Regions from separate parts of the Methylophilus sp. VKM B-3414 genome, predicted to be linked through region 2. Evidence: riboswitches for the same ligand, from Rfam matches in the RefSeq annotation. Region 2 holds a riboswitch; the other holds the start of a gene.

Region 1 (4,253 bases), on a different contig from region 2:
AACCAAGTTAGAGCACAGTTGAAAATCATGACAAAAAACGTTTTAGGCACCCTTCTGATCCCTTGCAGTATGCAACCAGTCACAGGCTTTATGCGTGATGGTTGTTGCAGTCACCACCCGGAAGATTTAGGTAAACATACCGTCTGCGCAGAAATGACAGATGAGTTTCTGGCGTTTTCGCAAGCGCAAGGCAATGACTTGTCCACCCCCAGACCAGACTATGCATTTCCCGGGCTCAAGGCTGGTGATCGGTGGTGCCTGTGTGCGAGAAGATGGCTGGAAGCCAGTGAAGCCGGTTACGCGCCGCCAGTGATTCTGGAGTCTTGCCACGAAAACTGCCTGGAAATCATTAGCCTGGCGGACCTGAAATACCACGCCTTGAGATAACAAGACAAAGGTGCGAGAGGGGATGTGCTAAGGGGTTACCTGAGCCGCTAATCCTGAACCAAAAAAGTTCAGGTGGTAACAGCCTAAGGTACATTAGGTTCGCACGCCAAGGGCGTCTTAAAAGACCGCCCAACTTAGTGCGATCGCACCGCACCTGATGAGCCGAAACCTATAACAAAGACTAGTTCAAGGAATTTTGGACTCAGGCAACGCCTTAGCACACCACATTTATGATACGTCATTTAATACTAATGACGGTTAAAATTTTGTGAAATGAAGCGGATTACAATAATTTGTGCTGGCCGGACAAAACATCATCGATCTGCTGCTGCATGGTAGAAATGCGCTTTTTCACATCGCCCACATCAACCCCGCCGCTACGCGTATTCAACAACTCATGGGTAATGTTCAGCGCGGCCATGATCGCAATCCGCTCCACACTCACCATCTTGCCCACATCACGAATTTCGCGCATTTTACCATCAAGGTAACCCACCGCCTGCAATAAACTGTCGCGCTCTTCGTCGGTACAGGTCACGCTAAACGCGCGACCCATGATCTCGATATCAATCGGCTGCTTGGCCATGACTAACGACCTTCCTCAGGCAATGCCGACAACAACCGCTCCAGCTGTACACTGGCTTGCGTCATGTTCAGCTTTAGAGATTGTGACTCCTGATGCAAACGCGTGACCTCCTGACGTAACTCCACGTTTTCGTCACGCAGCTGGCTGCACAAAGCAATCAGCTTCGTCACACGCTCTTCAAGACTTTTCAAATCGGCATCCATCAGCCCATTATCTTTTAAAAAAACGAGTGTGGTCAATAGCTAAGCGCATTTTTTCAAAGTAAATTAAGAATTTGAAGCCCCTCGCAAGACACCATGCAACTGGTCAAAGTCAGTGCTTTAGACTAGAATGCCGAACAGTTGTCAGGTGCCTGCGTCTGCGTTCTTGCAGACAAGGGTGAAACTGGGAAACAGGTGCGCGAACCTCGTTCGCAATGCCTGTGCTGCCCCCGCAACGGTAAGCAAGTGCGGGTCTATCCATACGCCACTGAGTAAAAACTTGGGAAGGCGATAGACCAAAACTTGCCAGCCCGGAGACCGGCCTTATAACTTAAATAAGCATGGAAATACCGCGGGGTGACGGTTTCAAAACGAATGACATTCTCAAGCTATTAAATGTCTCCATCAATGTCTTTGATGTTGAGCCTGTCTACCTTGCGTTTCCTTTTTACTTTTTGCATGCGGGGTCGCATGCATTATCGGAAACAATCATGAATAAAAAAATCATTTTGGGACTCATCGCCCTTTCTCCTACGCTTACTCAAGCGCAAGAAGTCTTTTCAAATAGTAGTAGTGAAATTGCTTCACTGTCTTTGGATGAAGTTACTGTAACGGCAGCCAGGGTTCCCGTTTCGACTAAAACAGCTACTGGAGATGTTACTGTCATTACTCACGATGAAATTGATCGTTTAAAAGGCAGTTCACTTCCTGACTTGCTCAGACTGCAACCGGGTTTACAAATTTCCACCAATGGAGGCATGGGAACCGCAAGCAATGTATTTTTACGTGGCACCAATGCGGAACAGGTTGTGATTTTAGTGGATGGCTTGCGCATTAATTCGGCAACATTGGGTACGACTGCGATTGAAAACCTGCCGCTTGCGTTGATAGATAGAATAGAAATTCTTCGTGGCCCAGCTTCCAGCCTGTATGGCGCAGATGCCATTGGCGGAGTTATTCAGATATTTACTCGGCGGGGGAAAACCGATCAAACAAGATTTTTTGGTAGCGTAGGCGCAGGTAGCTATGATACCTACACAGGTAGCGCAGGGTTTGGCAGCCGCTATCGTGCCTTGCAATTTGGGGGGCAAATAAACAGCTATGACACACGCGGCATATCTGCCAAGAAACACCCACCTCAAGCCATTGATCGCGATCGGGACGGCTATCGTAACTTGAGTGGAAGTGCCTATGCCGACTTAGAGTTCAGAGAGGGACACAGCCTGGGCGTCAACTTCATGGAATCTGATGGACGGAATGATTTTGACAATGCATATAACAACTACTCTACAACCAATCAGCAGGCCTATGGCGCAACGCTCAAAAATCAACTTACTGAACATTGGAACAGTACCTTAAAATATGGAATCGGTCGCGAGCGCTCGTTTAGCCTGAATAGCGCTACCAGTAATAGTAAATTCGACTCAAAGCAGACTCAGATCACATGGCAACACGATTACTCCCTAGCTGTTGGGACCTTAACATTTGCCTACGATAGACTCGAACAAGATGTAGATACTTTGTCAAATGGCATTCCAAGCATTAGCAGAACAAGAAATGATGACGGCTTTCTTGTGAGCTTTGTGGGAAACCGTGCTGCACACAGCACCCAGATGTCAGTGCGTGAAGACCATAACAGTCAATATGGCAACTACGTTACGGGCGGTTTTGGTTATGGTTATACATTTTCGCCAGAATGGAAAGTCACTGCTCAATATGGTTCTGCGTTTAGAGCACCTACATTTAACCAATTGTATTTCCCTAGCTTTGGTGATCCAACGCTCAAACCAGAAAAGTCTGATAACTTTGAAACGAGCCTGCGGTACCAAAACACCGCCATACAGGCCAAAATGACTGTATTTGAGAATCACATTCGCGACCTGATTCAGAACGTTGGGCCTGCAACCTCAGGATGTTCCTTTACAGGATTCTGCCCCGTCAATGCCGGTAAAGTTGTTATTCAAGGACTAACCATCGAGGGAGGTGCCATGCTGGACGATGAATGGCAACTCGCTGGAAACCTCACTATTCAGTCCCCAAGAAGCGATGATACAAATAAACTGCTGCCAAGAAGAAGTCAGCGCTATGGCAATTTGCAGTTGCTATATAAATCAGGCAATTGGAATGCTAGCACCGAACTCTCAGCATCATCAGCTCGTTACAACGACGCGGAAAATAATTTCAGATTAGGGGGCTACACTTTATTAAACGCTTCGCTTGGCTATCAGTTAGCTTCCCACTGGAAACTTCTCGCGCGGGCAAACAACCTTTTGAATAAAGATTATGTATTGGCAACCACCAAGAGCTCGTTTTCCCCCAACGCGCCTGATTACAACACCATGGGTACCAACGTCTTTATCAGCCTGAATTACGATATGAAGTAAACCGGGAACGGGGGATTTTGCCCAAGCCCGTGCGAATTGGGCTAAAATCCACGTCTTATAATTAACCTTAATTTTGGAGTCGTTGGCATGCCACGTAACCTTTCAACTCAGTCTCTGGCAATTGGCTTTCTCATTGCCTTGATGGTCATTATCACGCGTGGTCATCATTTTGCTTCGATTGATTTTTTACCGAGCGCTTCTTATGCAGCGTTTTTTATCGCGGGTTATTACCTGCGCTCAACGCTGGTGTTTGTGGCCTTGCTGGGATTGTGTGCTGCGCTGGATATGGCAGCCATCACCTGGGGCGGTGTGAGTAATTTCTGCGTGACCCCTGCTTATGGCTTTTTGTTGCCGGCTTATGGCAGCATGTGGCTGGCTGGCCGTTGGACTGCGTCGAACACCACCTGGCAATTAAGCAGCCTGTTCAAGCTGACAGGGGCGGTATTGGTGGGATCTGTGCTTGCTGAGCTGTTTTCCAGCGGTGGGTTTTACTTCTTTGGTGGCCGCTACGCCGAACCGACCCTGGTTGAGTTTGGCGCGCGTCTGGTCAAATACTTCCCGAAACAAATTGAAGCGATTGCATTTTGGGTTGTGGTTGCAGTGATTGCACATGTGGCATTTGGCCTGGCCAAGCGCTCCGTGCGCGAAAACGCTTAAGTATTCCGCACCATGGAAACCAATGATCGCGACAGTCGC
Region 2 (4,253 bases):
GCTTTGACTGGGTAATCCTGGTATTCGAGCAAGGCATCTAATGCACGAACCACGAGCTCGGCCAGGCCTTCGAGCTCGTCCAGCGATTCCAGCGCGCCCAGGTTAAATGCTGACAGGGTACACAGCGCAATTTCGCCTTCGGTGTCGTTGATGTCATTGAGTGGCTTGGTCGGCAGTGCGATTTCCATACACAGGTTGGACTGGCGCACCGGCGCAACAGCCGGATCAAACGGGCTATGCGTGTTGCAATGGTCTACGTTCTGGATGTAGATACGGCCGGTACCGGCGCGCTCTTGCATCATGAGCGAGAACAAGTCTACGGCAGGCAAGCTGCGCTTGCGGATGCTGTCATCGGCTTCGTATTGGGTGTACAGGCGCTCAAAGGTATCCTGGTCGGCAAAAAACGCGTCATACAGGCCGGGCACATCATGCGGCGAGAACAAGGTGATCTGTTCACCTTTGATCAGGCGCTGATACATGAGGCGGTTGATCTGCACGCCATAGTCGAGGTGGCGCACGCGGTTTTCTTCGACGCCACGGTTGTTTTTAAGCACCAGCAATGACTCAACTTCGAGGTGCCACAAGGGGTAGAACAACGTCGCCGCCCCACCGCGTACCCCACCCTGTGAGCAGGATTTGACCGCAGACTGGAACAGCTTATAGAACGGCAGGCAGCCGGTGTGCTGTGCTTCACCGCCACGAATTTCACTGCCCAGCGCACGGATACGGCCGGCGTTGACGCCGATACCGGCGCGCTGCGACACGTATTTCACAATCGCGCTGGAAGTGGCGTTGATGCTGTCCAGGCTGTCGTCACACTCAATCAGCACGCAAGAGCTGAACTGGCGTGTCGGCGTCCGCACGCCAGACATAATTGGTGTCGGCAGTGAGATCTTGAAGGTAGACACCGCATCATAAAAACGCTTGATGTAATCGAGACGCGCCTGGCCTTTGTAGTTAGCAAACAGGCTCATCGCCACCAGAATGTAAAGAAACTGCGGACTCTCGTAGATCTTTTTGGTGACGCGGTTTTGTACCAGGTATTTGCCCTCAAGCTGCTTGACCGCAGCATAAGAGAAATTCATGTCGCGCCAGTGGTCCAGATAGCCATTTAGCGTATCAAACTCTTCGCGGCTGTAATCCTTGAGCAGGTGCGGATCGTATTTGCCCAGCGCGGTCAGGTTGGTCACATGGTCAAACAAATGCGGTGGCTCAAACTGGCCATAAGCAATTTTGCGCAGGTGAAAAATATTCAGGCGCGCGGCCAGGTACTGGTAATCCGGCGTTTCTTCCGAAATCAGGTCGGCAGCAGATTTGATGATGGTTTCATGGATATCGTCGGTGCGGATACCATCATAAAACTGGATATGGGAGCGCAATTCAACTTGTGACACCGACACATTATTGAGGCCTTGTGCGGCCCAATCAATGACGCGATGAATCTTGTCGAGGTTAATCGGTTCCTTGCGGCCATCACGTTTCGTGGCTTGCATGGATTCGTATTGTGTCATGGTGGCTCCCAGTGCTGGCGGCGGAAGGGACACGGCACTGGCTGCGGGGCGCATTTTTTCTGGCAATAGCCTGCCCGTTGTCGAGCAATCAAAGAAAAAACCTGCACCCGTTTAAAGACCAGACTTGCAATCAGTACAGGACTCACTGCATCTGCCGAGGACACCCCGCCTCAAACGTTAACAAGAAAAAATCACGGCAGGTCTCCTGGCTCTCAGGTCATGATTGTTTGCCTTGGCCTTCCCGAATCGCTTCAGTGGCGAGCAAAGCAGCAAACAACTCGCTGATTACAGTTGCGGGGGCAGCTCTGGCTTGACAATGGCCATCGCCATCGCGCACCAGATTCCCTTTTAAAGACAGGCACCGATCAGTGCCCGTATACCGTATGGACGTGACTATAAATCAATATATACGCATTTTCAACACACAAAAACACAATATATTGTTATGAGACACTAAGTGATTGTTTTGCCTGAATATATTTTTTTGCAAGGCCCAGAGCAAGCATTTTGTGCTGTGACCTGATGTTTGCCCAGCCTCAAAAAATGCTTTTTTGCCTCACCGCCAGGCGACCGGAGGCGACAAGCCAGCGTCAGACCCGCCTACTGACGCTGGCGAGATGGCAGCCGCCATCGCAGCCACCCGCAAAGTTATCTCGCTTAAAAATCGAGTTGTGCACTGGCTTTAAAGATACGCGGCTCGCCTTGCGTCAGGAAATTCCAGTCGCCATGTGCTTGCCAGTATTTTTCGTTGGTCAGGTTCTGCACCCCGGCACGCAAGGTGAGTTGATGCGCGTTCAGCTTGGTGTGATAGCGCGCACCGAGGTCGAACAAGGTATATCTGTCCAGTGCATGGGTATTGGAGGCCTCAAGATAACGCCGACCGACGTAACGCGCGCCTGCCGACAGTGTCAGGCCAGGCAAATCCATCACCTGGTAGTCCGCATACAGCGCTGCACTCCAGCTGGGAGCATTGGCGGCATCCTTGCCATTCACGCTGGCATCATCACTTTTGTTTTCGCTTTGCATCCACACCAGGCTGCTACGCAACGCCCATTGGCTGCCTAACTCGACACGGCCAGCCAGGTCTAGCCCGCTCAACACCAACCCTTTGCTTTGTTGCACATAGACATTGTCTGCATTGGTATACGCCAAACCACGCTGCATGCGGAACAGCGCGGCCTCGGCCGACCAGAAACTACCCTGTTGCTTGAGGCCAATTTCATACTGCTTGCTTTCAAGCGGGCCAAACGACTGGTTTTCGTTATTGGTGCCTATGGGTGCCGTATTGCCTTCTTCGAGCGCTTCAACATAGCTGGCGTAAGCCGTGATGGACGCTTGTGGCTTCCAGAGCAAGGCGTAAGTCGGCGTCATTTTGCTTTTTTTGTAGGTGGGGCCATTGGGCTGATTTTTTTCATAGTTGCTATGTCTCAGACCAATAATCGTGCTCCATTCCGGCGTCCACTGCAGGGTATCACTCATAAACACACCGACATTACGGGTTTTGAAAATGGTACTGAGATTCCGGTTGATACTTGCGTCAGGATCAGTCTCATCACTGCGGCCAGTGTAAAGATTACCCGTCCCCAATAAGGCAAAACTGTCCGGTGCGCCACTGCGATGCACCGTCTGCAAGTCTGCGCCAGTGACCAGAGCATGCTTGATCTGGCCGGTTTCAAACTGGCCATGCAGCATCAGATTAGCTGACTGATTGTGATGTTGGCTATACCACTGCACTTGCGCATCGCTAAAGTTTCCCGCATCGTCATTGATGGTCATATAACTATCGTAATTGGTACGCCTGAGCTTGGAAACCCGCGCCGCAGTGCTTAAATACCACTGGTCATTAAACTGCCAGCGCAACGCCGTGCCTGCCGTCATCATCTCGGTTTCATGATAGGTGAAGTCCTGCGTCAAGCGGCGTGCGCCGTCAATCGGTTTAGGGCTGGCGGCATTTTGATCCACCACCAGGGCAAACATGGATCCATTGACCTTGCGCTTCTGGTAGAGACTATCCAGCTCAACCGTGAGTTGATCAGAGGGTTTGAAATCCAGCGCCACAGAGGCAGAGTCGCGCTTGATCGGGGCATCAAGATAGGTATCCCCTGCCTCATGGATGTAGTTAATACGCATGCCCGCACGCCCCTCTGCAAAGCGGCGACCAACATCCAGATTCAGGTTGTACTGGCTATCCGTCATTAAGCCCGCCGTCACGCGGGTGACTGGCGTATCCCCGGCGCGTTTGAGTCTGTAATTGAGGATGCCGCCCGGTTGCGCAAAGCCGTACATAAAACCGGACAAGCCTTTCAGCAGCTCAACCTGCTCAAAATGCTCAATCGGTAAATCGGTGTTCCATGGTGAAATATTCAGGCCATCGATCTTGTAGCCATTCAATAAATCCAGTGCCAAGCCTCTCACCGTAATCATGGTACTCTCCCGGGCCACGCCATTACTGGACGCGGTGACGGCTGCATCCAGCTTGAAGGCCTCGGCAACATTGCTAGCTTGGCGATCTAAAATGTCCTCAGCCTTGACCACACTGACTGAAAACGGGGTATCGAGTAAGGACTTGTCGCCCAGCGCCCCCTGACTGGCAGTACTCGCTTCATAACGGCTTAACAGACCGTTACCCTCTTTACTGGCCTGCACCTGTACCTCGCTTAAGGTTTGTGGCGCGTCTTTTTCGGTGATGACAGGAATCACACTGAAATGCGTTTCATCCGTCTGTTGTAATGCCAGGCCGGT

The links. A riboswitch is a leader RNA that binds a small molecule or an ion and turns the genes downstream of it on or off. The one in region 2 is predicted to bind cobalamin.
Region 1: it holds a riboswitch for cobalamin, as region 2 does, so the genes downstream of both, Q9292_RS04395 (TonB-dependent receptor domain-containing protein) here and nrdA (class 1a ribonucleoside-diphosphate reductase subunit alpha) in region 2, are expected to answer to the same signal.

Annotation. Positions count from the first base shown of each region.
Region 1 covers NZ_JAVTLI010000003.1:456,785-461,037, reverse strand. The annotation lists gene Q9292_RS04410 (DUF2237 family protein) at 28-387, shown strand; gene Q9292_RS04405 (cell division protein ZapA) at 671-973, opposite strand; gene Q9292_RS04400 (hypothetical protein) at 976-1,212, opposite strand; cobalamin riboswitch at 1,303-1,515, shown strand; gene Q9292_RS04395 (TonB-dependent receptor domain-containing protein) at 1,515-3,557, shown strand; gene Q9292_RS04390 (hypothetical protein) at 3,645-4,214, shown strand; gene cobO (cob(I)yrinic acid a,c-diamide adenosyltransferase) at 4,227-4,253, shown strand, end outside.
Region 2 covers NZ_JAVTLI010000001.1:240,837-245,089, reverse strand. The annotation lists gene nrdA (class 1a ribonucleoside-diphosphate reductase subunit alpha) at 1-1,511, opposite strand, end outside; cobalamin riboswitch at 1,689-1,910, opposite strand; gene Q9292_RS01145 (TonB-dependent siderophore receptor) at 2,169-4,253, opposite strand, start outside.